DNA from 2 places in the Achromobacter pestifer genome. Region 2 is predicted to be linked to the other one. Evidence: riboswitches for the same ligand, from Rfam matches in the RefSeq annotation. Region 2 holds a riboswitch; the other holds the start of a gene.

Region 1 (14,446 bases), 1.5 Mb from region 2:
TCGTGGCCCAGCATCTTGCCGTGACGCATCCGGGCAGGGTCAAGTCGCTGGCCTTGTTCGGCCCGCTGGCCTCGCCGCCGGACGCGGGGCGGCCCGGCATCCGTGCGCGGGCGCAGCTGGCCCGCGGCGGCGACGCGGCCATGCAGGAGATCGCAGACGCCATCGTCAAGGCCGCGACCAGCGCTCAGACCAAGCAGGATCAACCCGCCGTGCTGGCGCTGGTGCGCGAGAGCGTGATGCGCCAACCGCCGGAAGGCTATGCGCAGAGCTGCGAGGCGCTGGCCGATGCGCAGCCGGCCACTGTCGAGACGATAGGCGCGCCGGCCCTGCTGGTCACCGGCGACCAGGACGGCGTTGCGCCGCCGGCCAATGTCGAGACCCTGGCCGCGCGCATGCCCGGGAGCCGCCGCATCGTGCTGGACGGATGCGGCCACTGGACCACCTACGAAAAGCCCCAAGCCTGCATGCAGGCCCTGCGGGAGTTCCACGCGGCGCTGCGCTAGGCCACGTTTTCCTGGCGTTTCAACATAAGAAATCGGCCCCCAACGCGGGCCGGAGGAGACCTGTCATGTCCAGAATTGCCATTACCAATGTCGCCATCTTCGATGGCAGCGGCATGGAACCTTTTCAAGGCGAAGTGTTGATCGACGGCGCGCGCATCGCGCAGGTCGCGCGCACGCCCGAGCAGGTGAGCCGGGAGGGCGCGCGCCTCATCGACGGGCGCGGCCGCTTTCTGATGCCCGGCATGACGGAAGCGCACACGCATTTCTCCTGGAATGACCAGCCTACGCTAGCCGCGATCCAGTTCATGCCGCCGGAAGAGCACATCCTCTGGTGCGTGCGCGTGGCCAAGCGCTACCTGGAAATGGGCTGGACCTCGGCCATCGGCGCGGCAGCCGCCAAGCCACGGCTGGACGTGGTGCTGCGCAACGCCATCAACGCCGGCGAATGCCCGGGGCCGCGGTATCTGGCGGGCAGCCAGGAGATCACCACCATAGGCGCGCTGGGCGACAACTCGCTGCCGCACATGCCGTTCGACGAGCTTAGCTTCGGCAGCGTGTGCTGTGGCCCTGAAGAGATCCGGCGCTCGGCGCGTACCTTCATCAAATACGGTGTCGATCACCTGAAGATAAATCTGTCCGGCGAGTACATCGCCGGGCTGCCGGCCGAGATGTCGCCGTTTGCGGAAGACGAGATCGCCATGCTGGCCAGCGAGGCCAAGCGCTATGGCAAGCGCGTCGCGGCCCACGCGCGCTCCAGCGAGTCGGTCAAGCAATGCGTGCGTCACGGCATCGAGATGATCTACCACGCCAGCTTCGCCGACGAAGAGGCACTCGACATGCTGGAAGCCAACAAGGACCGCCATTTCGTCGCGCCCGGCATAGGCTGGTTGATCCGTACCGCCTTCAATGCCTCTGAATACGGCATCACGCCCGCCATCGCCGAACAGATGGGCTACAAGCGCGAACTGGAAATCGCCTCGGAGTCGCTGCGCAAGATGCACAAGCGGGGCATCCGCATCCTGCCCGGAGGCGACTACGGTTTTGCCTGGATGCCGCATGGTACCAACGCCAATGATCTCCAGTATTTCGTCGACTACATCGGTATGACCCCCACGGAGGCGCTGGTTTCCGCCACCGGCCTGGGCGGCCATATCATGCAGCGGCCGGATGAACTGGGCATGCTGCGCGCCGGCTATCTGGCGGACTTGGTCATGGTCGATGGCGATCCGCTCAAGGATCTGTCGCTGCTGGTCGATCCGGACAGGATCGTGCTGGTGATGAAGGATGGGCAGGTGTGCAAGGACACTCGTCCAGGCGGGCGCAGCGATGCCGCGGCGGTGCAGACCACGGAGGACCTCAGGGAGGCCGTGGCGCATTGAACCCTCGGGCGCCCGCAAGGGGGCGTCTTCTTCCGTCAGGCGGGGTGTGCTGTAGCCGCGCGCTGCGCAATCAGTTCTCCGATCCGGTCTATCACCGCCAGCAGCTGCGGCGTTGCCGGCAATGCCGTGTTCATTCGCAGGCAATTTGCAAACCGCTTGCCGTCCGCCGAGAACATCGCGCCAGGGCAGACGCTGAAACCTTCGGCCTGCCCCTGTCGCATCAATTCCCGCGTATCGGTTCCTGCTGCCAATTCCAGCCACAGCAGGAACCCCGCATCCGGTTGCGTGTAGCGGGTGCTTGCGGGCCAGGTAGACCGTATCCGCGCCGAGATGGCGCGCATCGAGGCCTGCGTCCTGGCTGTGAAGCGCCGCAGGTGCCGGTCGTAGTCGCCATTGAGCATCAGATCGGCCAGCGCCGCCTCCATGACGGGCGATCCCGCCAGGCTGGCTTCGACGCGCTTTTCCGTGGCTTCGCGCACGTAGCGGCCGGCCTCCAGCCAGCCGGTGCGCCAGCCTGGGGCCAGCGTTTTCGACACCGACGAGCAATACAGCACCATGCCTGCGGTATCGAAGGTCTTGCACGAAGGTTCGCGTTGCGGCTGCATGGTGATGTCGCCATACAGGTCGTCTTCGATCAGAGGCACACCCGCGCGCGCGATCAGCTTCACCAGCCGCTGCTTCGCTTTCGCAGGCATGGTGAAGCCGGACGGATTGTTCGCGGTCGGACACACGATCACCGCCGCGATCCGGTAGCGCTTCAAGGCGCCATCGAGCACCTCCAGGTCCATGCCCCAGTCCGCGTGCGCGGGGATCTCCAGCGCCTTCAGGCCGTGCGCCTTCAGCAGCATCAGCGTGCCGAAGTAGCAGGGCGATTCCACCGCGACCGTATCGCCGGGCTTCGTCACCACGCCCAGGGCGATTTGCATGGCCTGCGTGGCGCCAGCAGTGATGATGAGCTTGTCGGGATCCAGGTTTCCATCCCAGCGCAGCGCCCGCTTGGCGATTTGGCGGCGCAGGTCCGCGCGGCCGGGCGGCACGCTGTACAGCACGCCCTGTGCGCCCAGGCGGCGATGCGCGGCAGCGACGCTGCGGGCCAGTTCGCGGTTGGGCAGCCAGTCGGGGCAAGGCGTGGCCGCGCCCAGCATGACCAGGTCGGGCGAGCGGGCCTGGGCGAACAGGTCGTGGACCTGCCCGGTCAGCGTGACGGGGCGCGGCAGCGCGGACGGACGCTGGGGCGCCGGACGCGCAACGGGCGCTTGGTGGCGCGGCGCCACGTAGTAGCCGGAGCGGGGGCGGGCGACGACCAGGCCCTGCGATTCCAGCTCACGCAAGGCGCGTTCGGCGGTGGGCGCGCTGACCTTGTTGGCCAACGCCAGTTGCCGCACTGACGGCAGCTTGTCTCCCGGCGCGAGCTGGCCGCGTGCGATCACGGCGCCCAACCGCGAGGCAATGCGGCCATATGTGGTGGCGGAAGCGGCCATTGAATTCTGTATAGGTGGTTTTGTTGGATATCTGACTATACAGATAGGCTGGCGGCGACACTAGCATCACGTCTTGTCTAGACTGGAGAGACTGATGAAAGTCGCAATGCTTGCCTACGACGGGTTTACCGATGTGGACCTGTTCCTGCCCTGGGACCTGTTCAACCGCGTGCAGGATCCGGACTATGTGAACTACCAAGGGCCCTGGTCGGTCCGCATCTGTTCCGATGGCGAAGAGGTCAGGTCCAACACCGGCATCAGCTTCCGGCCGCACGGCAAGCTGGAAGAGCTGCGCGAGGCCGACGCCGTGTTCATCGTCAGCGGTCCGGGTTCGCGCGCCAAGCTGGCGGACGCGGACTTCATGGCCCGCCTGCAACTGGATCCGGACCGCCAGGTGATCGGCGCCATCGATTCGGGGGTGCTGTTCCTGGCCAAGCTGGGCTTGCTGGAAGGCAAGACGGCCACGACCTATCCCGGCGTGTTCGCCGAACTGGAGTCGATGGGAATCAGCACCGTGCACGAAGCGCTGGTCGTGCACGGCAATGTGGCATCGGCGGGCGGCTGCTTGTCCACCCAGGATCTCGCGGGCTGGATCGTCGAGCGCTTGCTGGGCAAGGAAAAGTCCGAGGCGATGCTGGGGATGATCGCCAAGGTGGAGTGAGCGCGCGGTGGCGCTGTTCTACGTTCTCAAACCTCGCCCACCCCCTCCCGCACGCTCGCCGCCAGCATCTGCGCGGTCGCCGCCGACAAGGTCCAGCCCAGATGCCCATGCCCCGTGTTGTAGAACACGCCCGGCCGCCTGCCGGGGCCGACGCGGGGCATCATGCTGGGGGTCATGGGGCGCAATCCGCACCAGGGCACCACGCGCGAGGTGCGGATGCCGGGGAAGTGCTTGCGGGTCCAGTCCACCAGCGGTTGCACGCGTTCGGCGCGGATGTCCATGTTGAAGCCGTTGAATTCGGCCGTGCCGGCCACGCGGAAGCGGTCGCCGAGGCGGCTGGTGACGATCTTGGCGGCTTCGTCGAGCAGGCTGACATGCGGCGCGGCGGCCTGGCTGGCGGCGTCGTCCAGGTGCACGCTGATGGAGTAGCCCTTGACCGGGTAGATGTTGAGCGTGTCGCCCAGCTGCCTGGCGAACTGCCGGCTGACCGCGCCGGCGCAGACGACGATGGCGTCGGCCTCGTGCTGTTCGTGGCGCGTGCCGCCCTCGCGCGCGACGTCGAGCACGTACGGCGCGCCGTCCACGCTGATGTTGCGGATGTCGGCGTCCTGCGCGAAGCGCACGCCGCGGCGCTCGCAGGCGCGGGCCAGGCCGCTGGTGAATTTGTGGATGTCGCCGGTGGCGTCCGAGGGCGTGTAGAAGCCGCCGTAGCAGGGGGTTTGCAGCGTGGGCTCGATGCCGCGCGCTTCCTCGGGCGATACCGCGTAGCGTTCCAGCCCGCCTTCCTGCAGCAGGGCATTGGCGCGTCGCGCGGTCTCGAAGCTGGCGGCGTCGTGGTAGATGTGCAGGATGCCGCGGCGTTCCAGATCGAAATCTATGCCTTCTTCCTCGGCCATGGCGTACAGATGCTGGCGCGCGGCGATGGCGAGCCGCGTGGTCTCGATGGTGTTGCGGCGATAGTTGCGGATCTGCCCGACGAACTGCGCCAGCCATGAATACTTGTGCCAGCTGAACCGGGGGTTGAGCAGCAGCGGCGCGTTGCGGCGGCCGAGCCAGCGCAGGCCTTTCATGACGGTGGCGGCGCTGTTCCAGACCTCGGCGTTGCTGGCCGACAGTTGGCCGCCATTGGCGTAGGAGGTTTCCATGGCGGGATAGCGCTGGCGGTCATAGACGGTGACCTGGTATCCCAGTTTGCTCAGGGCATAGGCGGACGTGACGCCGGTGATACCGGCGCCAATGATGGCGATGCGGGGCATGATGGCTCCAGATTGAGTGGCCGCGGCCACCCGGCCGCAGCACCCCATCTGTCTCTGTACCTGAGAGCTTCACCCGCGGCGCAAGCGGCGGCGGGATCCCCTTCGGTGGGCGCGCTTGGCGCCTCTCTCCAGATTGTCTAGACCGCGCAGTCCTGTTTGCCTGAGAGTTTCCGGGGCGGTTGCTCCGTCGGCGCCTGCCGCTGGGACAGGTCTCTTCTGCGGGGTTTTGGATCGACGAGGCGAGAATAGCCAAAATTCTCGGAAATGAGGCTAAGGGTTAGTACCAATGGAGCGCCGCGCCGCGTTACGATGCATGCGCGCCGTTCGCCGCGGCGCCACGGGACTCAATACGAAAAGGGATGACGGGTATGCGCCTGAGCAGAATGCTGCGCACGGGGTTGTTTGCACTGATGGCTGGGGGCTGCGCCCTGGCGCAAGCCGGTCAGGCCGAGACCGACCGCGCGATCGACGAAGCGGCGCAGGCCGTCATGCGCGAACACGGCATCGCGGGCCTGTCGATCGCCGTCACCCGCAACGGCGCGCAGCGCTTCTACAACTACGGCGTGGCGTCCAGGGAAACGGGCAAGCCGGCCGGCAGCGACACGCTCTACGAGATCGGATCCATCAGCAAGACTTACACCGCGACCCTGGCGGCCTACGCGCAGGCGCGCGGCCGCCTGGTCCTGGCCGACAGCCCGGCCAAGACCCTGCCGGAGCTCGCCGGCAGCGACTTTGCCAAACTGAGCCTGATCAACCTGGGCACGCACACGACCGGCGGCTTTCCCCTGCAGGTGCCCGACGGGATCAAGAACCAGGCGCAGCTGATGGCTTACCTCAAGGCCTGGAAGCCCGAGCATGCCGCCGGCACGTACCGTACCTACGCCAACCCCAGCATCGGCATGCTGGGCGTGGTCGCGGCCAAGAGCCTGAACCGGCCGTTCAAGGCGGCCATGGAGCGGGACCTGTTTCCCAAGCTGGGCCTGACCAGCACCTACATCGACGTGCCCGCCGCCAGGATGGCGGACTACGCGCAGGGCTACAACAAGCAGGACGCGCCCGTGCGCGTGAATCCGGGCGTGCTGGCGGACGAGGCCTACGGCGTGAAGACCAGCGCGCGCGACCTGATCCGCTTCGTCGACGCGAACATGGGTTTGAACCTCGCCGATGCCGAACTGCGCGATGCGATCGCGCAGACGCACGTCGGCTATTACCAGCTGGGCGATATGACCCAGGACCTGGCCTGGGAGCAACTGCGCTATCCGGCGACGCTGGACGCGTTGCTGACGGCCAACGCCGGCAACTACAACAGCCAGAGCCAGCCGGTGGCCGCGCTGAACCCGCCGCTGCCGCCGCAGGAGGCCGTGTGGATCAACAAGACGGGTTCGACCAATGGCTTCGGCGGCTACGTGGCGTTCGTGCCGTCGAAGCGGTTGGGCATCGTGATACTGGCCAACCGCAACTATCCGAACGAGGCCAGGGTCCGGCTGGCGTACCGGATCCTGGACGAATGGGATAAATAGGCGCGCAGGCCCGGGCTAGCGCGCAGGCGGCTGGCGCGCCGCGTCGTAGCGGGGCAGCAGCTCCATCACTTCCAGCCGCTTGCACAACTGCGCCAACCGCTCCATCTTGTAGGCGTTCAGGTCCACGCCGGCGTAGTCATAGAAGCCCTGGCCGTCGCGCAGCCCGTTGCGCCCTTGTTCCATGTTGCGGGCGATGAGGGCGGGCGAGGCGAAGCGCGGATCGATGGCGTCGGCGAGATAGCGCGAGGCGTAGTAGAGGATGTCGCCGCCGCCCCAGTCTATGAATTCCAACAGCCCTAGAACCGAGAAGCGCAAGCCGAAGCCCAGGCGCACGGCCGTGTCGATGTCTTCGGCGCTGGCCACGCCTTCCTCCACCATGCGAGCCGCTTCGTTCATGGCCAGGGCCTGGATGCGGGGCACGATGTAGCCGGCGGCGGGGGCGCATTGCACCGGCTTCTTGCCCGCCAGGCGCAGCGTTTCCAGCAGGCCCTGCGTCGCGGCCTCGCTGGTCTGGGGGCCGCGGCTCACTTCCACCAACGGAATGAGGTAAGCGGGATTGAGCCAATGCGCGTTCAGGAAACGTTGCGGGCCCAGCACCAATTCCGCCAGTTCGGTGACGAGAAAGGTGGAGGTGGTCGACGCGATGATGCTGTCCGGCGCGCAGGCCGCGCCCAGCCATAGAAAGGCGTCGCGCTTGGCGTCCAGGCGTTCGGGCACGGCTTCGAACACCACGCGCGCCTGCCGCAGGTCTGCTTCGGCATCCTCGCGCGCGCACAAGCGCACGCGCGCCAGCGCAATCTCCGCCTGCGAGGCATCGAGCAAGCCCAGCCTGGACAGGATGCCGAGTTCGCGGCGCAGATCGTCCCGCACGCGTGCAAAGTACTCGGCCTGCTCAGCGGGCGTGCGCGGCTTGATGTCTATCAGCGTGACGTCCAGTCCGGCATGGATGTATGACAGCGTGATGCCCACGCCCATGCGGCCGGCGCCGATCACGCACAGTTTTTCGTTCATGGCATGCATCCTCGTGTCAGCAGCCTTCAGCCAGCAGTTCGCGCATGCCGTCGCGCGACAGGCGGTCCAGGCCCAGGCGCTCCAGCGTGCGTCCTTCGGCGTAGAGATCGCGGCCGGTCACCGCGCTGGCCAGGCTCAGCAAGCCTTGCGCCACAGGCGTCGGCACGCCCGCCCAGCGGCCGGCGGATACCAGGAATGACAGGCCGAGCCGCGTGTCCTCGAGCATGTAGCGGTGCGTGTGCAGGTCTATGTCCTCGCGCCAGTCGCCGCTGTCGGTGAGCCGGCCGTGGGCGCCGCGGCCGTACATCCATTCGTCGCCTTCGGCGGCATAGTGGTCGGCCAGCGGGAAGTGCGGCGCGGCATAGCCCAGGGCCGCGCGGATGGCGATGCGCTCCGCGTCCAGCGCGTCGGTCACGCGCCGGATGGAGGCCTGGGTGCCTTCGTTGTGGATGTCCCAATTGTCGAAGTGTTCCAGCGGCCCCGCGTTCATCATGATGAGCGGCGGGTGGATGATGGGGCCGGCATTCATCAGCGCGCCGGAAAGCCCGTCCTCTACCGGTTCGATGCTGGGGTAGGCGCGCTGGACCACGGCCAGCGCATGCTCCGACAGCCGGCGCGGGAAGACGCCCGTGGGCAGGCGGGTGGCATAGCCGCTGACGACGACTCTTTCGCCATGCTTGCGGGCCAGATAGGGCAGGGTGCCGGTCTCGGCGAAGGCCGTATCGGCGGAATTGCCGGCGTCTTTCATGGCGCGGGCGAAGACGTAGCAGCCGAAGGTGCCAGGCGGCAGGAACACGACCTGGCCGTCGCGCAGCAGCGGCGCCAATGCCTGGGCCAGCGCTTCGTGGGTGGTGGACGGCAGGGGTATGACCAGCAGCTCGGCATCCGCGACGGCCGCGGCCAGGTCGCGCACCAGCTGCAATTGCCGCGGTCCGTCGCCCAGCGGGAGCTGGCGCGTGCCGCGATAATCGGTGACCGTCAACGCGCCCGCGTCCCGCAATCCCTGGAAGGCTGCCCAGTCCCGCCGCCACCAGCGCACCTCATGGCCTTTTTCAAACAAGTCGGCCGCCGCCGCGTAGCAGCCGTGGCCGCCGCCTATGACGCTGATTCTCATGGTCAAGCTCCGTCTGTTGGAGCCTTGATCCTAGCGGCGGCGCGCAGGCCAGGCTGCGCCGAACGCGCAAGCGGCGTTCCGATCCGGCAAGCGAATCCACGCGCCGCCCGGCGGCGCCTAATGCCTGCCCTGGCGCAGGGTGTCCGACGGCAGGCAGCCGTAGCGCTTGCGGTAGTGGGTGGCGAAATGTCCGAAGCTGGAAATGCCGTGCCGCAGCAGGATGTCGGTGACGCTGTCGCCTTCACCGGCCTGCGCAAGCGCCGCGTGCACCTGCGCCAGCCGCTGGTTGCGCACGTAGTCGCTGGGACTCTGCTTCAGGAACTGCGAGAAGCCGTTTTGCAGCGTGCGCACGGAGACGCCGCAGTGGGCCGCCAGGTCCATCAGCGAGAGCGGTTGGTCCAGATGGCTTTCTATGTAATCGCGCGCGCGCCGCACGTGCAGCGGCAGCGGCTGGCGGCGGTCCGCCTGCAGGGCCTCGGAGTAGTTATGCGGCAGCTGGGTCAGCAGCAGCGTCAGCAGGTAGTCGGAAAAACCGGCGGCCAGGGTCTGCGTGACGCCTTCGATGGCGGGGTGGCGGTACAGCCGGCAGAGATAGTCCAGCGTTTCGCGCACCGCCACCGGTCCGGGAGCGTCGGCATCCATTTGCAGGTCGAACACCAGCGCCTGTTTGACGGGGCGCTCGAGCAGCCGCTGCAACTGGCGTTCCAGCGCCTCGCGCTCGACGCGCAGGATCAGGTTGCGGCAGTCGCGGCCGATGCGGATCACGCTGCGCTCGGAGGGCGAGGAGATCGTCAGGCTGCCCGCGTTCATGGAGGCGCTGCGCTTGCCCAGCGTGATCAGCCCGGAGCCTTGCAGCGTGATGCGGATCAGGTAGTAGCTGGCGATGTCGCCGGCGTCGATCTCGACCTCGGCGCCGTAATGCAGATCGAACAGCGCCGCATTGCCGAAGAAGACGCCGTACAGGCGGGATTGCAGGGATTTTCCCGGAGGGACGCACATGCGGTGCGACCATAGGTGTTGGCTGACCTGATCCTTGATCTCGGCGATGTTGCCCGAGTCCAGCAAGCAATGGCGGTCCAGCGGATTGGTGTCGTTGAACATGCTTTCCTGCGCAGCGGGAACAGTCATTGCGTCAGGCGTATAGAGGCTGGCCGCGCAAAGACCTACAAAAGATGGGCCTGCAAGCAAGTGAGGCGCAACCCGGCCCGTTGGGCGATGGGCAGATCTCACCACCATACAAGGGAAACAAACCATGACTGACGGCAGCCCGCGGCACGGATCAAAACCTAGCTACGCCTACGAGTGGTACGTCGTGGTGATATGCATGCTAGCGTACATATTTTCCTTCGTCGACAGGCAGATCCTGGCGCTGATGATCGAACCCATCAAGCACGATCTGCAGCTGTCCGACACGCAATTCAGCTTGTTGCACGGGCTGGCGTTTTCCTTGTTCTACGCCTTCATGGGCATTCCGATCGCCTTGCTGGCGGATCGCTATTCCCGGCCGAAGATCATCGCGATCGGCGTGGCCTTCTGGAGCCTGGCGACCGCGGCCTGTGGCCTGTCGCGCAATTTCGCGCAGATGTTCCTCGCGCGCATCGGCGTGGGCGTGGGCGAGGCGGCGCTGTCGCCCGCCACATACTCCATGCTCAGCGACATGTTTCCGCGCGAAAAATTGGGACGCGCCGTCGGGATCTATTCGATCGGCTCGTTCATAGGCGGCGGCATGGCCTTTCTGATCGGCGGCTATGTCATCGACCTGCTCAAGAGCGTGGACACCGTTACCTTGCCCTGGATAGGCGCAATACGGCCGTGGCAGGTGACCTTCTTCATCGTGGGGTTGCCCGGCCTGCTGATCGCGCTGCTGATCCTGCTGACCGTGCGCGATCCCCAGCGGCTGGGCTTGCGGCGCAATGCCGCGGGGCAGGTGCAGAAGCCCGCCATGAAGGACACCTTCCGCTTCCTGGGCCGCCATCGCGGCACTTTTTTCTGCCACTATCTGGGCTTCTCGTTCTATGCGATGGTGCTGTTCGCGCTGCTGGGCTGGACGCCGGCGTTCTACATGCGCAAGTTCGGCATGTCGCCCGTGGAAGCGGGCTACATGCTGGGCGTGGTGGTGCTGGTCGCCAACACCGCCGGGGTGTTCTGCGGCGGCTGGTTGATGGACTGGCTGGCCAAGCGCGGCTACAGCGATGCGCCGCTGCGCGCCGGCGTGATCGGCGCGGCGGGCATGGCCTTGCCCGCGGTGATCTTCACCCAGGTCGATTCCCTGTGGCTGTCGGTGGGCTTGCTGCTGCCCGCCATGTTCTTCGCCTCGTTTCCCATGCCGACCTCGACGGCCGCGATGCAGATACTTCCGCCCAATCAGCTGCGCGCCCAGGTGTCGGCGCTGTTCCTGCTGATCTCGAACCTGATCGGGCTGGGTCTGGGCACCACCGCGGTGGCCATGCTGACGGACCGGCTGTTCAAGAACCCGGCGGCGGTCGGGCAGTCCATGTCGGTCCTGGTCGGCGTGGCCACGGTGCTGTGCATTGGCCTGCTGGCCGCGGGCTGCAAGCACTATCGGCGCAGCCTGAACCTGGAAGCGCAAGAGGCGCCACCGCTTGCGCCCGCGCGCGTGTCTTCCTGAAAGCGGCTGCCAGGGCTGCCCGGGGCCGCGATGCGGCCCTTTTTTGAACTCTGTTACCTCTTCGTTGAACTGCACATTCCTCGTAAAAGAAATGGTGCCGGGGATGCGCTATAACGGACGCTTGACGCATTACTGTTCCCCTAATTCATGCCCCGTTTTCCCCGCAGTTCGTCGCTGGCCCTGTCCGTTGCCCTGGTGGGCGTCCTGGCGGGATGCTCATCCCCCAAGCCAGAGTTCGAAAAAGAAGACTTCACCCAGAACAACACCTACTCGCGCACCGTCGCCGCGAGCAACGTCGCCGCCTGCGACGCGGGCCGTCGCGCCTTGCTGAGCCAGGGCTACAACATCGACAAGTTCGAGGGCTCGCGGGTCACCGGGCACAAGAATTTCCAGGACGAAAACGGGCAGCACACGCAGATCGCCTTCAACATCGAATGCGCCTCCGACGGCAGTGCGAACGAACGCGCCACGGTGTTCGCCAACGCGGTGCAGGACCGCTATTCGATCAAGCGCACCAACAGCTCGGCCAGCGTGGGCGTGAGCGTGCTGGGCCAGGTGTCCATGCCATTCGGCTCCAGCGACGATTCGTTGGTGAAGACGGGCAGCCAGACGGTTGCGCGGCCCAAGTTCTATGAAGGGTTCTTCCAGCTGCTGCAGCGCTTCCTGCCGGATGCGCAGGCCGCCGCCGCGCCGCAAGCGCCCGCGGGCGGCCGTGGCAAGCCGCAACCCAAGGCCGCGCCGCCCGAGCCGGCGGAATCTCCGGACAAGCCGGCCGATACGCTGAATCCGGCGGCGGCCAATGATGCCAGTGAATCGCCGAAAGCACCGTCGGCAGGAGGTTCCAGTTCACCGGCCGCGCCTGCATCCGCCGCGCCCGCCGCCGTGGCCCCTGCGCCGACGGCTCCGACGCCCGCGGCGTCCGCGCCTGCGTCTGTTGCTCCTGCGTCTGCTGTCCCTGCATCCAGCGCACCCGCATCGACTCCCACGCCCGCCGCGCCGGCCAGCTCCGAGGCTGCCAAGTAGGGCAGCGACGCCGCGTCGGTTTGCCCTGGCGCAAACCGATGCGCCGCGCCGATTCGCGGCGCGGCCCGCATCCGGCGATAATCCCGGGCACCATGACCTATCAACTCCTGAAAATGCTCCACGTGGCGGCCGTGGTCGCCTGGCTGGGCGGATCGCTGTTCGTGTCCTTGTTCCTGCTGTCCTCGCAGCCGCAGGACAGTGAGGAAGCCCCCAAGGAACGCAAGATGCTGGGCGCGCTGCGCCGCTGGACGCTGTACGTGACCACGCCGGCCATGGTGTTGACCTGGCTGGTCGGCCTGCATCTGGCCATGACCTTCGGCTGGTTCGCCATGACTTGGATCTGGGTCAAGGTGGGCTTCGCGTTGGCGCTGTCGGCGCTGCTCGGCATCCAGAGCGCGGCGCTGCGCCGCATGGCCAACGGCAGCGCCAGGCGTCCGCCGCTGGTGGATCTGTACGCGCCGTTCACCGTCGTCGCCTCCGCCGCCATCGTGACGCTGGTGGTCGTCAAGCCCTTCTGATCCGCGCGGCTGGGCATGTGCCGGGACCATATGCCCAACCGCCATAACCAAACGCCCCTGTAATAAGGACTCAACGAACTATTCGTTCGCGCGGTCCGTCCCCCTCCCTAGAATCGTTTCTCTCATAACCGCATAGCCTGAGAGGCGATTCCAATATGACTTCCCGTTTCTTCAAGCGCCTGCTGGGCGCGGTGCTCGCTTCGGCGGCAATGTTCCATGGCCCGGCTTTCTCGGCCGATCCCAAGCCCTTGAAGGTGGGCGTGCGCGGCGGCGTCGACGAGCAGATCTGGGAGGTGGTGGCCCAGGTCGCCAAGAAGAACGGCCTGGCCGTGGAGCCCGTGGTGATCACCGGCACCGCCAGCCCGAACGAGGCGCTCAACAACGGCGACCTCAACGCCAACGCCTTCCAGCACATCCCTTTCCTGAACGACCAGATCAAGCAGCGCGGCTACAAGCTCGTGTCCGTGGCCAACACGCTGATCTCGCCCATCGCGTTCTACTCGAAGAAGTACAAGTCGCTGAAAGAGCTGCCCGACGGCGCCCGTGTCGGCATCCCCAACGATCCCAGCAACCAGACGCGCGCGCTGGTCATCCTGCGCGACCAGGGCCTGATCACGCTGAGGGATGGATTCGATCCGGCCACAGGCACGGCCACGCTGGCGGACGTGACCTCCAACCCCAAGAAGCTCAATTTCGTGGAGAGCGCCTCGGTGGTGCTGGCGCGCTCGCTGCCGGACGTGGATACCGCGGCCATCGTCAACAGCTTCGCCTATCAGGCCGGGTTGATCGCCACGCGCGACGGCATCGCGGTGGAGAAGAAGGAAAACAACCCCTACGTGAACATCATCGCGGTGCGTGAACAGGACAAGAACGCGCCCTGGGTGCCCGAGCTGGTCAAGGCCTACCACTCCGAGGAAGTGCGGCAGTTCATCCTGAGCAAGTACGAAGGTTCGGTGATTCCGGTTTTCTGAGGCGGGAATCGGGCAATGATGCAACACGAATTCTCCACGGCCGGGCTGGCAAGCGCCACGCTGCAGGCCCAGGTCCTTGATGCGCACATCGTGTTCGAGGGCCTGCAAAAACGCTACGAAGGCGTGCAGGGGCAGGTGGCCGCGCTGTCCGACGTGTCGTTCTCCATTGCCCGCGGCGAGGTGTTCGGCATCATCGGACGCAGCGGCGCGGGCAAGTCCACCTTGCTGCGTTCCATCAACATGCTGGAACGGCCCAGTGCCGGCCGGGTGCGGGTGGACGGCGTGGACGTGGGCGGGCTGGACGAAAACGCGCTGGTGGGGCTGCGCCGCCGCATCGGGATGATCTTCCAGCACTTCAACCTGCTGTCCGCCAAGACGGT
Region 2 (14,446 bases):
GGGCCTGCTGAACTTCGGCGTGGCCCGCGAGCAGGCATTGAAGCGCGCCGGCGAAACGCTGAGCGTGGTGGGCCTGAGCCCGGACGCGATGCGCCGCTACCCGCACCAGTTCTCCGGCGGCCAGCGCCAGCGCATCTGCATCGCGCGCGCCCTGGTCATGGACCCGGAGATCCTGGTGGCCGACGAGGCCGTGTCCGCCCTGGACGTGTCGGTACAGGCCCAGGTACTGGAACTGCTGGAGCAGGTGCGCCAGCGCACCGGCGTGGGCGTGCTGTTCATCACCCACGACTTGCGCGTTGCCGCGCAGATCTGCGACACCATCATGGTGATGCAGCGCGGCAAGGTCGTCGAGACCGGCTCCGCCGAAACCGTGCTGACCGAACCGCGCCACGAATACACGCGGGCCCTGATCGACGCCGCCCCCGGACGCGACTGGGACTTCCGCAACTTCCGGCCGGTCGCCGCCGGCCTGGGCCACGCCGCCGCGCCCTGAGGCGCGCGCCGCCTGTACACACACTGGAACCGAAATGCCGCAACCGCATGAACTGTCCGCCGTGGAGCTGCTCCAGGCCTACCGCGACAAGACGCTGTCGCCCGTCGAGGTCACCCGTTCGGTGCTGGATCACATCGCGCGCTGGGAACCGCAGCTCAAGGCCACCTACGCCCTGGATCCGGACGGCGCGCTGGCGCAGGCCCGCGCCTCCGAAGCCCGCTGGATGAAGGGTGAACCGCTGGCAACCGGAGGCCACACGCTGGACGGCGTGCCCGCCACCATCAAGGAAAACATCGCCACGCGCGGCGTGCCGGTGCCGCTGGGCACGGCAGCCACGGAACTGAAGCCCGCCGCCGCCGACGCGCCGCCGGCCGCCCGCATGCGCGAAGCCGGCGCCGTGCTGCTGGGCAAGACCACCATGCCCGACTTCGGCATGCTGTCCTCGGGCCTGTCCAGCTTTCACGAACTGACCCGCAACCCCTGGGACCTGTCCAAGAACCCCGGCGGCTCCAGCGCCGGCGCGGGCGCCGCGGCGGCGGCCGGCTACGGCCCGCTGCACATCGGCACCGACATCGGCGGCTCCGTGCGCCTGCCGGCGGCCTGGTGCGGCATCGCCACGCTCAAGCCCAGCCTGGGCCGCATTCCCATCGATCCGCCGTTCATGGGCCGCTGCGCCGGCCCCATGACGCGCACCGTCGCCGACTCGGCGCTCATGATGGGCGTGCTGTCGCAGCCCGACGCGCGCGACCACATGAGCCTGCCCTACCAGGACTTCGACTGGCTGGACCTGGAACTCGACCTGCGCGGCGTGCGCATCGGCCTGCTGATGGACGCGGGCTGCGGCCTGCCCCTGGACCCTGAGATCCGCGCTGCGGTGGAAGCCGCGGCCCGCGCCTTCGAGGCCGCCGGCGCCATCGTGACGCCGATGCGGCCCTGGATGACGCCCGCCATGCTGGAGGGCGTGGACCGCTTCTGGCGCACCCGCTCGGCCATCGACCTGGCGGCCCTGCCGCAAGAGCGCCGCGACAAGATCCTGCCCTTCATCCGCACCTGGGCGGAAAGCGGCGGAGGCCAATCGGGCGAAGCCGTGTTCCGCAGCTACTACGAAACCATGAACGTGCGCGCCAAGACGGTCGCGGCCTGCGCGCCCTACGACTACGTGCTCTCGCCCGTGGCCCCGGTGGTCGCCTACAACGCCGAATGGCCGTCGCCGACCAACGAAGTCGCGACCACCATGCACCACATCGGCTACACGCTCCCCTACAACATGAGCGAGCAGCCCGCGGCATCCGTCAATTGCGGCTACACCAAGGCGGGCCTGCCGATCGGCCTGCAGATCGCCGGCGCGCGCTTCGACGACCTGGGCGTGCTGCGCATCGCGCGCGCCTGGGAAACCATGCGGCCCGAGCAACACCCCTGGCCCCAGCCTCCCCAGGCCGCCTGAACCATCCTCAACAGCAAACCCACAGGAATTCCCATGCGTTGGCTTTTGGCAATGATCAAGCACGAGACGAATACGTTTTCGCCCGTGCCCACTCCGCTTGAACGCTTCTTCCGCGGCAATCCCGAGGTCCTGGCCGGCGAACGCGCCATCAAGGCCTACGAGAACACCGACAGCGGCCTGGGCGGCTATATCGAAGTGGCGCGCCGCGAAGGCGCCGAAATCGTCGTGCCCGTGGCGGCCGAGTCCTGGCCCAGCGGCCCCGCCAGCGCCGAAACCCACGAACGGCTGTGCAAGCTGGTCCTGGACGAGGTCCAGCGCGGCGGCTACGACGCCATCCTGCTGGACCTGCACGGCGCCATGGTCGCCGAGGGCGTGGAGGATGCCGAAGGCGACCTGCTGCGCCGCCTGCGCGAGATCGATCCGCATACGCCCGTGGCGGTGACGCTGGACATGCATGCCAACGTCTATGACGACATCGTCAAGAACGCCACGGTCATCAGCGGCTTCCACACCTATCCGCACGTGGACATCCGCGCCGCGGGCCTGCGCGCCGCGAACGTGATCGCGCGCACCCTGAAGGGCGAGATCAAGCCCGTCATGTCCTGGGCCAACAAGCCCATGCTGCCGCACATCATGTGCCAGGGCACCCATGCCGCGCCCAACAAGCCGCTGCAGGAACGCTGCAAGGAACTGGAAGCCGGCGGCGTGCTGGCCGCCTCGGTCTTCGTGGGATTCCCGCACGCCGACATCCGCGAAGCCGGCCTGAGCGCCGTGGTCTGTACCGACGGCAATCTGGCCGAGGCGCAGCGCCACCGCGATGAACTGCTGGATCGCGCCTGGAGCGACCGCGCCGACTGGGTGTTCCAGCCGGAACCGCTGGCTCCCACCATCGCGCGCGCCAAGGCCATCGAACAAGGCCCGGTCGTGCTGCTGGACCACTACGACAACACCGGTTCCGGCGGCACCATGGACACCACCGCCGTGCTGGCCGAGGTGCTGCGCCAGGAACTGGAGAACGTGGTTTTCTACGCCATCTGCGACCCGGAGGCGGCACAGCAGGCGGCGGCCGCGGGCGTGGGGCAGACCATCACGATCAAGCTTGGCGGCAAGATGGCCATGCCCGCCATCAAGGAGCCCAGCGAACCGCTGGAAGTTACCGGCCGCGTCAAACTGGTGTTCGACGGCGTCTATCTGAACCGCGGACCGATGTACCGTGGCGTGCGCAACGACACCGGCCTGACGGTCGTGATCGACACGGGCCGCGTGGAAATCGTGGTGGTGTCCCGCCACCAGGAGCCCTTCGACATCAATTGCCTGCTGTCGGCCGGCATCGATCCGCTGCAAAAGCGCTACGTCGTGCTCAAGAGCCGAGTCCACTGGCGCGCGGGCTTCTCCGACATGGCGACACAGGTCATCGAATGCACCGGCGTGGGGGTTACCACCTCGGACTACGGCCAGCTTGAATTCAAGCACGTGCGCCGTCCGATCTATCCCCTGGACCCGATGTAATCTCCGGTCGCGGTATTTAGTCCTGAAAAGCCGGCGCGAACGCGCCGGCTTTCATTTTGAAATCTTCTGTAACGGTGGGCGTGGTCACATGACCATCGGCCTCGGTATACTCGCCGCGGGCCTTACAAGCCGATGAATACGTGTATTCCGATGGCGGACGCCAATAACAGGGTCCGGCGGCCAGAAGCAGCCGCGTGTCACCGGATATGACTCGATAATCAACGATACAAGCAGAACGATGAAAAAGAGCGTAGCGATCACCCTGGGCGTGGTCATAGTGGGAGCGGGAAGCTGGGTCGGGGCCACGTGGTACACCGGCAAGCGCATCGAGGAAAGCTCGCAGCGCCATCTGGCGGAAGCCAACGAAAAACTGGCCAAGATCACGCCTCTGTTCGGTCTGCGCATCGATCAGCTGAAGTACGAGCGCGGCCTGTTCTCGACGCAGGCGCGTTATGGCGTGTCGCTGGTCAAGGGCGACAAGATCGCCGAAGACCTGCCCAAAGGCATGATCGAGTTCGACGCATCCATCGAACACGGTCCCTTCCCCAAGAGCGCCCTGGCGCGCGGCGCCATCGCGCCCAAGCTGGCGTTCACGCACGCCGAGCTCGCCAAGACCGACAACATCAAGGAACTGTTCGAGCTGACCAAGGGCGTGGTGCCCCTGAGCGCGGACACGATCATCAATTTCGGCGGCTTCGCCACCTCGACCGCCAATATCGCCCCCGTGCAGATCACGCACGAAGGCAACGCCGTCAACTTCAGCGGCATGGCGATCAACGGCACCTTCGACCGCGCGCAGCAAGCCGTCACGGCGCACGCCCTGATGGAAACGCTGTCGGTGGATGGCGAAAAATCGGACGACCCCATCAAGATGTTGGTGTCCGGCCTGACGATGGACGTCAACAGCCGCATGGGCAAGTTCGGCCTGTCCATTGGCGACTCCAGCGTCAAGCTCAAGCGCATCGACGTCACCCGCCCCGGTGACGACGTCAAGGTCTCGCTGGACAACCTGGGCTATGGCGTCAAGCTGGCCGAAGACGACAAGAACGTCAACGTCGAAGCCACCTACCAGACCGGCAACATCACGTTCAACGACGTGGCCCTGGGCAACGGCCAGGCTGTGATCAAGCTCGCCAAGCTGGACGGCGCCGCCATCAAGCAGCTGTCGGACACCTACAACCAGATCGTGCGCCAGTACATGCTGGGCGCCAGCGACGAAGGCCTGAAGGACGAACAGTTCGACGCCGTGCTGGAAAATGCCGGCAAGCTGCTCAACGGCAACCCCACGTTCAGCATCGACCCGATCAGCTGGAAGACCGACAAGGGCGAAAGCAAGCTGACCTTCGCCCTGGACCTGACCAATCCGCCCAACGTCAAGGATCTGACGCCACAGGAGATCATGGTCAAGGCCATCAAGCAGATCGATGCGACCCTGGTTATCTCCAAGCCCATGGTGCGCGACCTGATCGTGCAGTACGCCGTCAAGAAGCAAGGCTTGACCGCGGAAAAAGCTGCCGAGGAAGCCGACGACCAGATGCGCTCGATGTCCGGCATGGCTGAAATGCTCAACGTCGGCAAGAACGACGGCGACAACATCATCGGCAAGTTCCACTTCGCCGATGGCATGGGCGACCTGAACGGCCAGAAGATCCCCGCCGACGAACTGTTCGCGGGCCTGCTGGGCGCGACCGGCATGGACGACGACATGGACGGCATGGAAGAGGAAGGCGAACCGGCCGAAGGCACGGAACTGGCCGCAGCCTCCGACACCGCGTCCGCGGCCGGCTACATGCAGGACTTCGACCTGGACACCGTGACGACCATGCTGGACGACATGGTCTACAACCCCCGCAAGCAGGATGGCGACGAGGGTCCCGTCCTGATCCTGGATCCCCGCGACACGGGCGCCAGCGAGCTGCGCGTCGACTTCCTGTGCAACGACTTCACCGAGAAGTGCCATGACCTGGTCGTGACCGCGACCTACAGCAGCAAGAAGCCGGTCTCGCTCAAGGCCATCAATGCCTGGAACCAGGAATACCGCTGGACGCGCGCCTACCTGGACGACAAGAACCGGGCCGTGCTGCAGATGGACATGAACTCGGAAGGCGGCATCGGCAAGGAAAACCTGCAGATCATGCTGAACACGTTCTTCAGCATCGCCGAAGACTTCTCCGTGGCCAGCAAGGCCGCGCCGGCGAAGTAAGCCTCGGCCGAAGCAAGACGAAAAAATCCCCCATCTTTTCGGATGGGGGATTTTTTTTGCCGCCGGGCCGCGCCGACTGCGCTTATGCGTAGGCTTCGATCGGCAGGCAGGCGCACACCAGGTTGCGGTCACCGTAGGCGTTGTCCACGCGGGCAACCGGCGGCCAGTACTTGGCGTCGCGCAACGAAGCCACCGGATAGGCGGCCTGCTGGCGCGGATAGTCGTGCAGCCATTCCTCGGCCAGCAGCATCTGCGCGGTGTGCGGCGCGTTCTTCAGGACGTTGTCCTCGGCATCGCGCTCGCCGCGCTCGACTTGGGCGATTTCCTCGCGGATCGAGATCATCGCGTCGATGAAACGATCCAGTTCGGCGACGCCTTCCGATTCGGTCGGCTCGACCATCAGCGTGCCGGCCACCGGGAAGCTCATGGTGGGCGCATGGAAGCCGTAGTCCATCAGGCGCTTGGCGATGTCTTCGGCGCTGATGCCGCTGGTTTCCTTGAGCGGACGCACATCGAGAATGCACTCGTGCGCCACGCGGCCATTGCGGCCCGCGTACAGGACCGGATAGTGGTCGCGCAGGCGGGTGGCGATGTAGTTGGCGTTCAGGATGGCGACTTCGGTGGCGCGGCGCAGGCCGTCGGCGCCCATCAGCGAGATGTACACGAACGGGATCGGCAGGATGCCTGCCGAGCCGAACGGCGCGGCCGAGACCGGACCGACCTTGGCGTCGCCAGGCAGCTTGCCCTGTTCGTTCACCACGCCAGGCAGGTAAGGCGCCAGGTGCGCGCGCACCGCCACCGGACCCACGCCGGGACCGCCGCCGCCGTGCGGGATGCAGAAGGTCTTGTGCAGGTTCAGGTGGGACACGTCCGAACCGAACTTGCCCGGCTGGGCCACGCCCACCATCGCATTCATGTTGGCGCCGTCCAGGTAGACCTGGCCGCCGGCCTGGTGCACCAGATCGCAGATCTCGGTGACAGCTTCCTCGAACACGCCGTGGGTGGACGGATACGTGATCATCAGCGCGGCCAGCTTGTCGCCGACCTGCTCGATCTTGGCGCGCAGATCGGCCAGATCGACGTTGCCGTTGGAATCGGAAGCCACCACCACCACGTCCATGCCGGCCAGTTGCGCCGAGGCCGGGTTGGTGCCGTGCGCGGACGACGGGATCAGGCAGATGTTGCGCTGATGCTGGCCGTTGGCCTGGTGGTAGCCGCGGATGGCCAACAGGCCGGCGTACTCGCCCTGCGCGCCCGAGTTGGGCTGCAGGCTGATGTTGTCGTAGCCGGTGATCTCGCACAGCGCCGCCGACAGGCGGTCGATCAGTTCGTTGTAGCCCTGGCTTTGCGAAGCCGGTGCGAACGGGTGGATCAGCGCGAACTCGGGCCAGGTGATGGGGATCATCTCGGCGGTGGCGTTGAGCTTCATGGTGCACGAACCCAGCGGGATCATGGTGCGGTCCAGCGCCAGGTCCTTGTCGGCCAGCTTGCGCAGGTAGCGCAGCATGTCGGTTTCAGACTGCACGCTGGAGAACACCGGATGCGTCAGGATCGCGCTTTCGCGCGCCACGCCGGCGGGAATGCCGCTGGCGGCGGCCGCGTCCAGCGCGTCGATGTCGAGTTCGACGTCGTCGCGCTCCAGGCCGGCGGCGAAGACGTTGACCAGCGCCTGCAGGTCAGCGACGGTGACGGTCTCGTCCAGCGAAACCGCCAGGCGGGCGCCGTCGACGCGGCGCAGGTTGATGTGCGCGCAATCGGCCGCGGTCAGGATGGCCGGGGTGGCCGCGCCGGTTTCCAGCAGCAGCGTATCGAAGAAGGTGTCGTTGGCGACCTTCACGCCCAGCTTGACCAGCTCGGCACGCAGGATGGCGGTGCTGCGCTGCACGCGCTCGGCGATGCGGCGGATGCCGGCCGGGCCGTGCCACACGGCGTACATGCCGGCCATCACGGCCAGCAGCACTTGCGCGGTGCAGATGTTGGAAGTGGCTTTCTCGCGGCGGATGTGCTGTTCGCGCGTCTGCAGCGCCAGGCGCATCGCCGGATTGCCCTGCGCGTCCTTGGACACGCCGACCAGGCGGCCGGCCATGTTGCGCTTGAAGGCGTCCTTGCAGGCCATGAAGCCGGCATGCGGGCCGCCGAAACCGAACGGCACGCCGAAGCGCTGGGCCGAACCGATGGCGATGTCCGCGCCCCATTCGCCGGGCGCGGCCAGCAGGGCCAGCGCCAGCAGGTCGGTCGCGACGGCCACGATGGCGCCTTGCGCGTGCGCGGCCTCGGCCAGCTTGCGGTAGTCGGCCACCGAGCCGGTGCTGTGCGGATACTGCAGCAGCACGCCGAAGCACTCCGGCAGGCCCTCGGCCTCGTCGCCGATGGCGATCTCGATGTCCAGGCCTTCGGCGCGCGTGCGCACGACTTCGATGGTCTGGGGATGCACGTGGCGCGAAATGAAGAACACCGGGCTCTTCGACTTGGCGCTGCGGCGCGCCAGCGTCATGGCTTCGGCGGCGGCGGTGCTTTCATCCAGCAGCGAGGCGTTGGAGATGTCCAGCCCGGTCAGGTCGGCGACCATGGTCTGGTAGTTCAGCAGGGCTTCGAGGCGGCCCTGGGAGATCTCGGGCTGGTAAGGCGTGTAGGCCGTGTACCAGGCGGGATTCTCAAGAATGTTGCGCAACACCACGTTGGGCGTCTGCGTGCCGTAGTACCCCTGGCCGATGTAGTTGCGGTAGACCTTGTTGCGGCCGGCGATCTGCTTCAGTTCGGCCAGCACGTCGGTTTCGCTGCGCGAGGCGGGCAGCGCCAGCGGGGCCTGGCTGCGGATCTTGGGCGGCACGACTTCCTCGAGCAGGGCGTCCAGGCTGGCGCTGCCGATGACGGCGAGCATGGCGGCCTGGTCGGCGTCGGAAGGGCCGATGTGGCGGGGGATGAAGTCGGTATGGGTGTCTAGGGCGCGCGACATGGAGAGGTCTCGGGATAGCGGGTGTCGTCGGAGGACGGACGGTATTGCATCTTGCGGATCGGGCGCGGAGCTAGTGCTTGCGCGCCCGGTCCGGACCAGCGGCTTAGCCGTTGGCGACGGCTTCGTAGCCGGCGGCGTCGAGCAGCTTGTCGGCGTCGGCGGCATTGACCGGCTTGATCTTGAAGATCCAGGCGGTGAAAGCCGATTCGTTGATCAGGTTGGGGTTGTTTTCCAGTTCTTCGTTGAACGCGACGATCTCGCCGGCCACGGGCGCGTAGATGTCGGAAGCGGCCTTGACCGACTCGACCACGCCAGCGGTCTCACCGGCGTTCAGCTTGGCGCCGACCTTCACGTCGCCGACGAAGACCAGGTCGCCCAATTGGTCCTGGGCGGTATCGGTGATGCCGACGACGAACACGTCGCCTTCGGCTTTGACCCATTCATGGGACTCGGTGTACTTGCGATCGGTGGGCAGACTCATGGGAACTCCTGAGGGAATGCGGGTAGATGAATGGTGTTGCGCGCCTCGCGCGGGCGGCCATCGCCCCAGGGGCCGGCGGCTCGCGCGAAGCTTCGAGTTTACGAGTGTTCGACCGCTTTGCCGTTACGCACGAACGGCAATTTGCAGGCCAGGGCGGGCACCCATTTGCCGCGGATGTCGACTTCGACCGTGTCGCCCGGCTTGACGCCTTGCGGCAGGCGGGCGAAGCCGATCGACACGCCCAGCGTGGGCGACATGGTGCCGCTGGTGAGCTCGCCCATGCCATCCTTGGTGCGCACGGCCATGTGCGCGCGCATGACGCCGCGCTCTTGCAGCTTCAGGCCGATAAAGCTGGCCGGGGTGGCGAATTGTTCCAGGGCGTCGCGGCCGATGAAACGGCGCTCGGCGTTCTTCAGGGACACGGTCCAGGTCAGGCCGGCCTGGTCGGGCTGGGTCAGCTCGTCCATGTCCTGGCCGTAGAGGTTCATGCCGGCTTCCAGGCGCAGCGTGTCGCGCGCGCCCAGGCCGCAAGGGCGCACGCCTTGGGCAACCAGATCGCGCCACAGCTGCACCACCTCGGCGGCGGGCAGCACGATTTCAAAACCGTCTTCACCGGTGTAGCCGGTGCGGGCCACCAGGGTGTCGTCGCCCACGCGGGCGGCCACGAAAGGGGTCAGCGGTTCGCTGGCGGCCTGCCAGGCCGGGCGCGCGGCCCAGACCTTGGCGCGGGCGTTCGGCCCCTGCACCGCCACCATGGCCAGGTCGCGGCGCGGGGTGATGGCGACGTCGAACTGGCCGGCCTGCTTGACGCGCTGCATCCAGGCGACGTCCTTGTCGGCCGTGCCGGCGTTGACCACCACGCGCCATTCGTCGGCGGCGAAGAAATAGATGATCAGATCGTCGATCACGCCGCCCTGCGGATTCAGCATGCAGCTGTACAGCGCCTTGCCGGGCACGGTCAGCTTGGACACGTCGTTGGCGACCAGGCGTTGCAGGAACGCAAAAGCGTCCGGGCCGGCGACGTCGACGTTCAGCATGTGCGACACGTCGAACATGCCGGCGTCCTGGCGCACGACATGGTGCTCTTCCAGCTGCGAACCGTAGGCCAGCGGCATGTCCCAGCCGCCGAAGTCGACCATGCGGGCGCCAGAGGCGACGTGTTCTTCGGCCAGCGGGGTGCGTTTGAGGGTTGCGGACATGCGCGGAAACTCCGGGACGGCAGTGTTGCCAGGGTTACGGAATGCCGGTGGCGCCAAGCGGACTGCGCTGGCACAACGGCTGAATCTTCCGCCCCTCTGTCCTTTTGCCTGAGAGTTGCCCCGCGTGGCGGGTTTGCACCTTCGGCGCCTGGGCTGCTCGCTATGTCCCTAGTTCAGGGGCGGCGCCAGGTCTCTCCAGAGTACTGTTTTGCCGCGTCCATGCGGTAAGAAAACCGGGACGGGGCAAGCATGGGCGGTATGGGTTACCTGAGCGATTCTGGGCGAATTGCGCCTTCGGCGGCGGCCGGACATACAGGCCGCTCTCTCCCGCAACATGCGTGACAGCGCCGAAAGCATACAACGAAAGCCGCGGCCAGGGAATGCCTGCGGCGGCCTCAACCCAGCGCCGTGTCCAGCAGCATCATGAGCACGAAGCCCAACATCAGCCCGCAAGTCGCGTAGACCTCATGCCCCTTGCGGTGCGATTCCGGGATGATCTCGTGACTGATCACGAACAGCATGGCGCCCGCGGCGAAACCCAGGCCCCAGGGCAAGAGCGGCTCGGACCAACCCACCACCGCGGCGCCCAGCACCGCGCCCAGCGGCTCGACCAAGCCGGACAGCATGCCCAGCGCCACGGCGAACGCGCGCTGGTAGCCCGCCGCCAGCAGCGCCACCGCCACCACCAGCCCCTCGGGGACGTCCTGGATCGCAATGCCAGTAGCCAGCGCGGTGCCGCGCATGGCGTCGTTGCCCGCATAGCCCACGCCGATGGCCAGGCCCTCGGGCAGGTTGTGCAGGGTGATGGCGAAGACGAACAGCCAAGTGCGGCGCAGGCGGTGCGCCTCGATCCCTTCCCTGCCCTTGATGAAATGCTCGTGCGGCAGGGTGCGGTCCATCAGCAGCAGCACGGCCGCCCCCAGCAGCACGGCGGCGCCCACCGTCAGCCCTGCGCCCCAGGGACCGTAGCCCAGGTCGCGGCCCGCCGCGATGCCCGGCGCCACCAGCGAAAAAGCGCTGGCCGCCAGCATGACGCCGGCCCCGAAGCCGAACATGCTGTCCTGCATTTTTTGCGGAATGCTGCGGGCGAACAGGATGGGCAGGGTGCCCAGCGCCGTGGCGGCTGCCGCCACCAGCCCGCCCAGCAGGGCATCGGCCACGTGCGGCGCGCGCACGTCCAGATAGGCCCACAGCTGGTGCAGGCCCAGGCAGGCCACCAATACGGCCAGGGTCCACACGCTGATGCTGGTGGCTGCTGGCCGCACGCGATGACGGCTGAAGGTATTCATGTGCCGCTGCCCTCCTTGCCAGGGATGCGCTCAGCGCTGCGTCGCCGCGTAACGGCGCGCCACTTCAGGCCAGTTCACAACATTGTAAAAGGCGCCGATGTACTCGGGCCTGCGGTTCTGGTACTTAAGGTAGTAGGCGTGCTCCCACACGTCCAGCCCCAGGATGGGCGTGTTGCCATGCATCAGCGGGCTGTCCTGGTTGGCGCTGCTTTCCACCGTGAGCTTGCCGGCCGGCGTGACCGAAAGCCAGGCCCAACCGCTGCCGAAGCGGGTCAGCGCGGCCTTGGTGAAGGCGTCGCGGAATGCGGCTTGCCCGCCCAGCTCGGCTTCGATGGCCGCCGCCAGCGCGCCGTCCGGCTCGCCCCCGCCCTCGGGCGACATGACCGACCAGAACAGGCTGTGGTTCGCATGGCCACCGCCATGGTTGCGCACGGCGCCGCGGACGGTTTCGGGCAACTGCTCCAGCCGCGCCACCAGGGACTCGACCGGCTCATTGGTGACGATGCCCGCGCCTTCCAGCGCGGCGTTCAGGCTGTTGACGTAGGTCTGATGGTGCTTGCTGTAGTGGATCTCCATCGTCATCGCGTCGATGTGGGGTTCCAGCGCATCGTAGGCGTACGGCAGGGGCGGAAGGGTGTAAGCCATGCATGTCTCCGTGAGATCCGCCCCCTTGTTCGAGGCTAGATCAATATCGAAAACATAAATGATAAGTATTTTTATTTAATATCACAACGGCAAGCTTCCAATTCTTGCCATAGCGCCGGCCTATCGACGCCATGGCCCTAGGTGGAAACTACAGCGCCTTGCCGCAGGCGACGCCCGAAGCCCAGGCCCATTGGAAGTTGTAGCCGCCCAGCCAACCCGTAACGTCCACGGCTTCGCCGATGAAATAGAGGCCGGCGGTGGTCTTGGCCTGCATGGATTTCTGGTCCAGCCCGCGCGTGTCCACGCCGCCGCGCATGACTTCGGCCTTTTTGTAGCCGGCCGTGCCGCTGGGCACCAGGGTCCACTGGTGGATGTCCTGCGCCAGCGCACGCAAGGTCTTGTCCGGCGCGTCCGCCAGGCGTAGCGCCGCCAGGCCGGGCTTGCCGCCCTGCTCCGCCAGGTGCAGCCAGCGGTCGGCCAGGCGTTTGGGCCAGAGGCCCGCCAGCACGGTATGCAGCTGCTGCCGGTTGCCTGACTTCGACGCCAGCAGTTCTTCCGCCAGATCGCGGCCGGGCGCCAGATCGATCACGATGGGCTCGCCGGGTTGCCAGTAGCTGGAAATCTGCAGGATGGCCGGACCGGACAGGCCCCGGTGAGTGAAGAGCAGATCCTCGAGGAACTCGCCGCGCGCCTTGCCTTGCCCTGTTTGCAGATTGACCTCCAGCGCCACGCCGGACAATTCGGACAAGGACCGCCACTGCTCGGCATCGAAGGTCAGCGGCACCAGGGCGGGCCGCGGCTCCACCACTTTCAGGCCGAATTGCCGCGCGATCTTCAGGCCGAAATCGGTGGCGCCCAGTTGCGGAATGGCCATGCCGCCGGTGGCGACCACCAGTTTCGCGGCGCGGATCGGACCCTGGCTGGAGCGCAGCTCGAAGCCCTGCTCGCCATGGCCGATCTCGGACACCGAGCAGCCCATGCGCCACTGCACCCTGCCCGCGTCGCATTCGGCGCGCAGCATCTCGATGATGGATTCGCTGGAATCGTCACAGAACAGCTGCCCGCGATGCTTCTCATGCCAGGCGATGTGGTGGCGCTTCATCAGCGCCAGGAAATCCTGCGGCGTGTAGCCCGCCAAGGCCGAACGGCAGAAATGCGGGTTGTCGGAGAGGAAGTTGGCGGGGCCGGCGCCGATGTTGGTGAAGTTGCAGCGGCCGCCGCCGGAAATACGGATCTTCTCCGCCAGGCGCTCGGCGTGGTCGACCAGCACCACGCGCAAGCCGCGCTGGCCGGCGACCGCGGCACACATCATGCCCGCGGCGCCGGCGCCGAGTACTGCTACATCGAACATCAGTCTTCGATCAGGCAGTCGACGTAGTAGCGCTTTTCGCCATCCGGACCCACTTCGTCGGCCAGGCCGTGGATGTAGGTTTCGAAACCGGGGAAGCGCTCGTTGAACTCACGCGCGAACTGCAGGTACTGGACGATGGTGCGGTTGAAGCGTTCGCCCGGGATCAAGAGCGGAATGCCCGGGGGATACGGCGTCAGCAGCACGCCGGTGACGCGGCCTTCCAGCTTGTCGATGTCGACGCGCTCGACCTCGCGGTGCGCCATGCGGGCAAACGCGTCCGACGGTTTCAGCGCCGGGACCATGTCGCTCAGGTACATCTCGGTGGTCAGACGGGCCACGTCGCGCTCGCGGTAGGCCTCGTGGATCTGCTGGCACAGATCGCGCAGGCCCATGCGCTCGTAGCGGCGATGGTCACGGCAGAATTCCGGCAGGATGCGCCACAGCGGCTGGTTGCGGTCGTAGTCGTCCTTGAACTGCTGCAAGGCGGTCAGCAGCGTGTTCCAGCGGCCCTTGGTGATGCCGATGGTGAACAGGATGAAGAATGAATACAGGCCGGTCTTCTCGACCACCACGCCGTGTTCCGTCAGGTACTTGGACACCAGCGCGGCCGGAATGCCGGTTTCGCCGAAGCTGCCCGACATGTCCAGGCCCGGGGTAATGACCGTGGCCTTGATCGGGTCCAGCATGTTGAAGCCTTCAGCCATTTCGCCGAAGCCATGCCAGTGGTCGTTGGATTCCAGGATCCATTCGTCGCGGTTGCCGATGCCTTCGGAAACCAGGCGGTTCGGGCCCCAGACCTTGAACCACCAGTCGTTCTTGCCGAACTCGGACTCCACCTTGCGCATGGCGCGGCGGAAGTCCAGGGCTTCGCGGATG

What was found. A riboswitch is a leader RNA that binds a small molecule or an ion and turns the genes downstream of it on or off. The one in region 2 is predicted to bind glycine.
Region 1: linked by a shared signal. The riboswitch ahead of FOC84_RS24345 (D-amino acid dehydrogenase) and the one ahead of gcvT (glycine cleavage system aminomethyltransferase GcvT) in region 2 are both predicted to bind glycine.

The regions. Positions count from the first base shown of each region.
Region 1 covers NZ_CP053985.1:5,132,415-5,146,860, forward strand. The annotation lists gene FOC84_RS24325 (alpha/beta fold hydrolase) at 1-503, shown strand, start outside; gene FOC84_RS24330 (metal-dependent hydrolase family protein) at 569-1,882, shown strand; gene FOC84_RS24335 (PLP-dependent aminotransferase family protein) at 1,918-3,363, opposite strand; gene FOC84_RS24340 (DJ-1/PfpI family protein) at 3,458-4,024, shown strand; gene FOC84_RS24345 (D-amino acid dehydrogenase) at 4,051-5,280, opposite strand; glycine riboswitch at 5,325-5,416, opposite strand; glycine riboswitch at 5,418-5,509, opposite strand; gene ampC (class C beta-lactamase) at 5,664-6,800, shown strand; gene FOC84_RS24355 (3-hydroxybutyryl-CoA dehydrogenase) at 6,816-7,811, opposite strand; gene FOC84_RS24360 (NAD/NADP-dependent octopine/nopaline dehydrogenase family protein) at 7,828-8,925, opposite strand; gene FOC84_RS24365 (AraC family transcriptional regulator) at 9,043-10,053, opposite strand; gene FOC84_RS24370 (spinster family MFS transporter) at 10,178-11,554, shown strand; gene FOC84_RS33500 (DUF2242 domain-containing protein) at 11,702-12,577, shown strand; gene FOC84_RS24380 (CopD family protein) at 12,670-13,095, shown strand; gene FOC84_RS24385 (MetQ/NlpA family ABC transporter substrate-binding protein) at 13,251-14,066, shown strand; gene FOC84_RS24390 (methionine ABC transporter ATP-binding protein) at 14,085-14,446, shown strand, end outside.
Region 2 covers NZ_CP053985.1:3,665,815-3,680,260, reverse strand. The annotation lists gene FOC84_RS17640 (ABC transporter ATP-binding protein) at 1-493, shown strand, start outside; gene FOC84_RS17635 (amidase) at 528-1,937, shown strand; gene FOC84_RS17630 (M81 family metallopeptidase) at 1,971-3,446, shown strand; gene FOC84_RS17625 (DUF945 family protein) at 3,685-5,649, shown strand; gene gcvP (aminomethyl-transferring glycine dehydrogenase) at 5,732-8,605, opposite strand; gene gcvH (glycine cleavage system protein GcvH) at 8,709-9,086, opposite strand; gene gcvT (glycine cleavage system aminomethyltransferase GcvT) at 9,185-10,285, opposite strand; glycine riboswitch at 10,372-10,494, opposite strand; glycine riboswitch at 10,530-10,625, opposite strand; gene FOC84_RS17605 (ZIP family metal transporter) at 10,681-11,574, opposite strand; gene FOC84_RS17600 (superoxide dismutase) at 11,605-12,219, opposite strand; gene FOC84_RS17595 (NAD(P)/FAD-dependent oxidoreductase) at 12,368-13,570, opposite strand; gene FOC84_RS17590 (arginine/lysine/ornithine decarboxylase) at 13,570-14,446, opposite strand, start outside.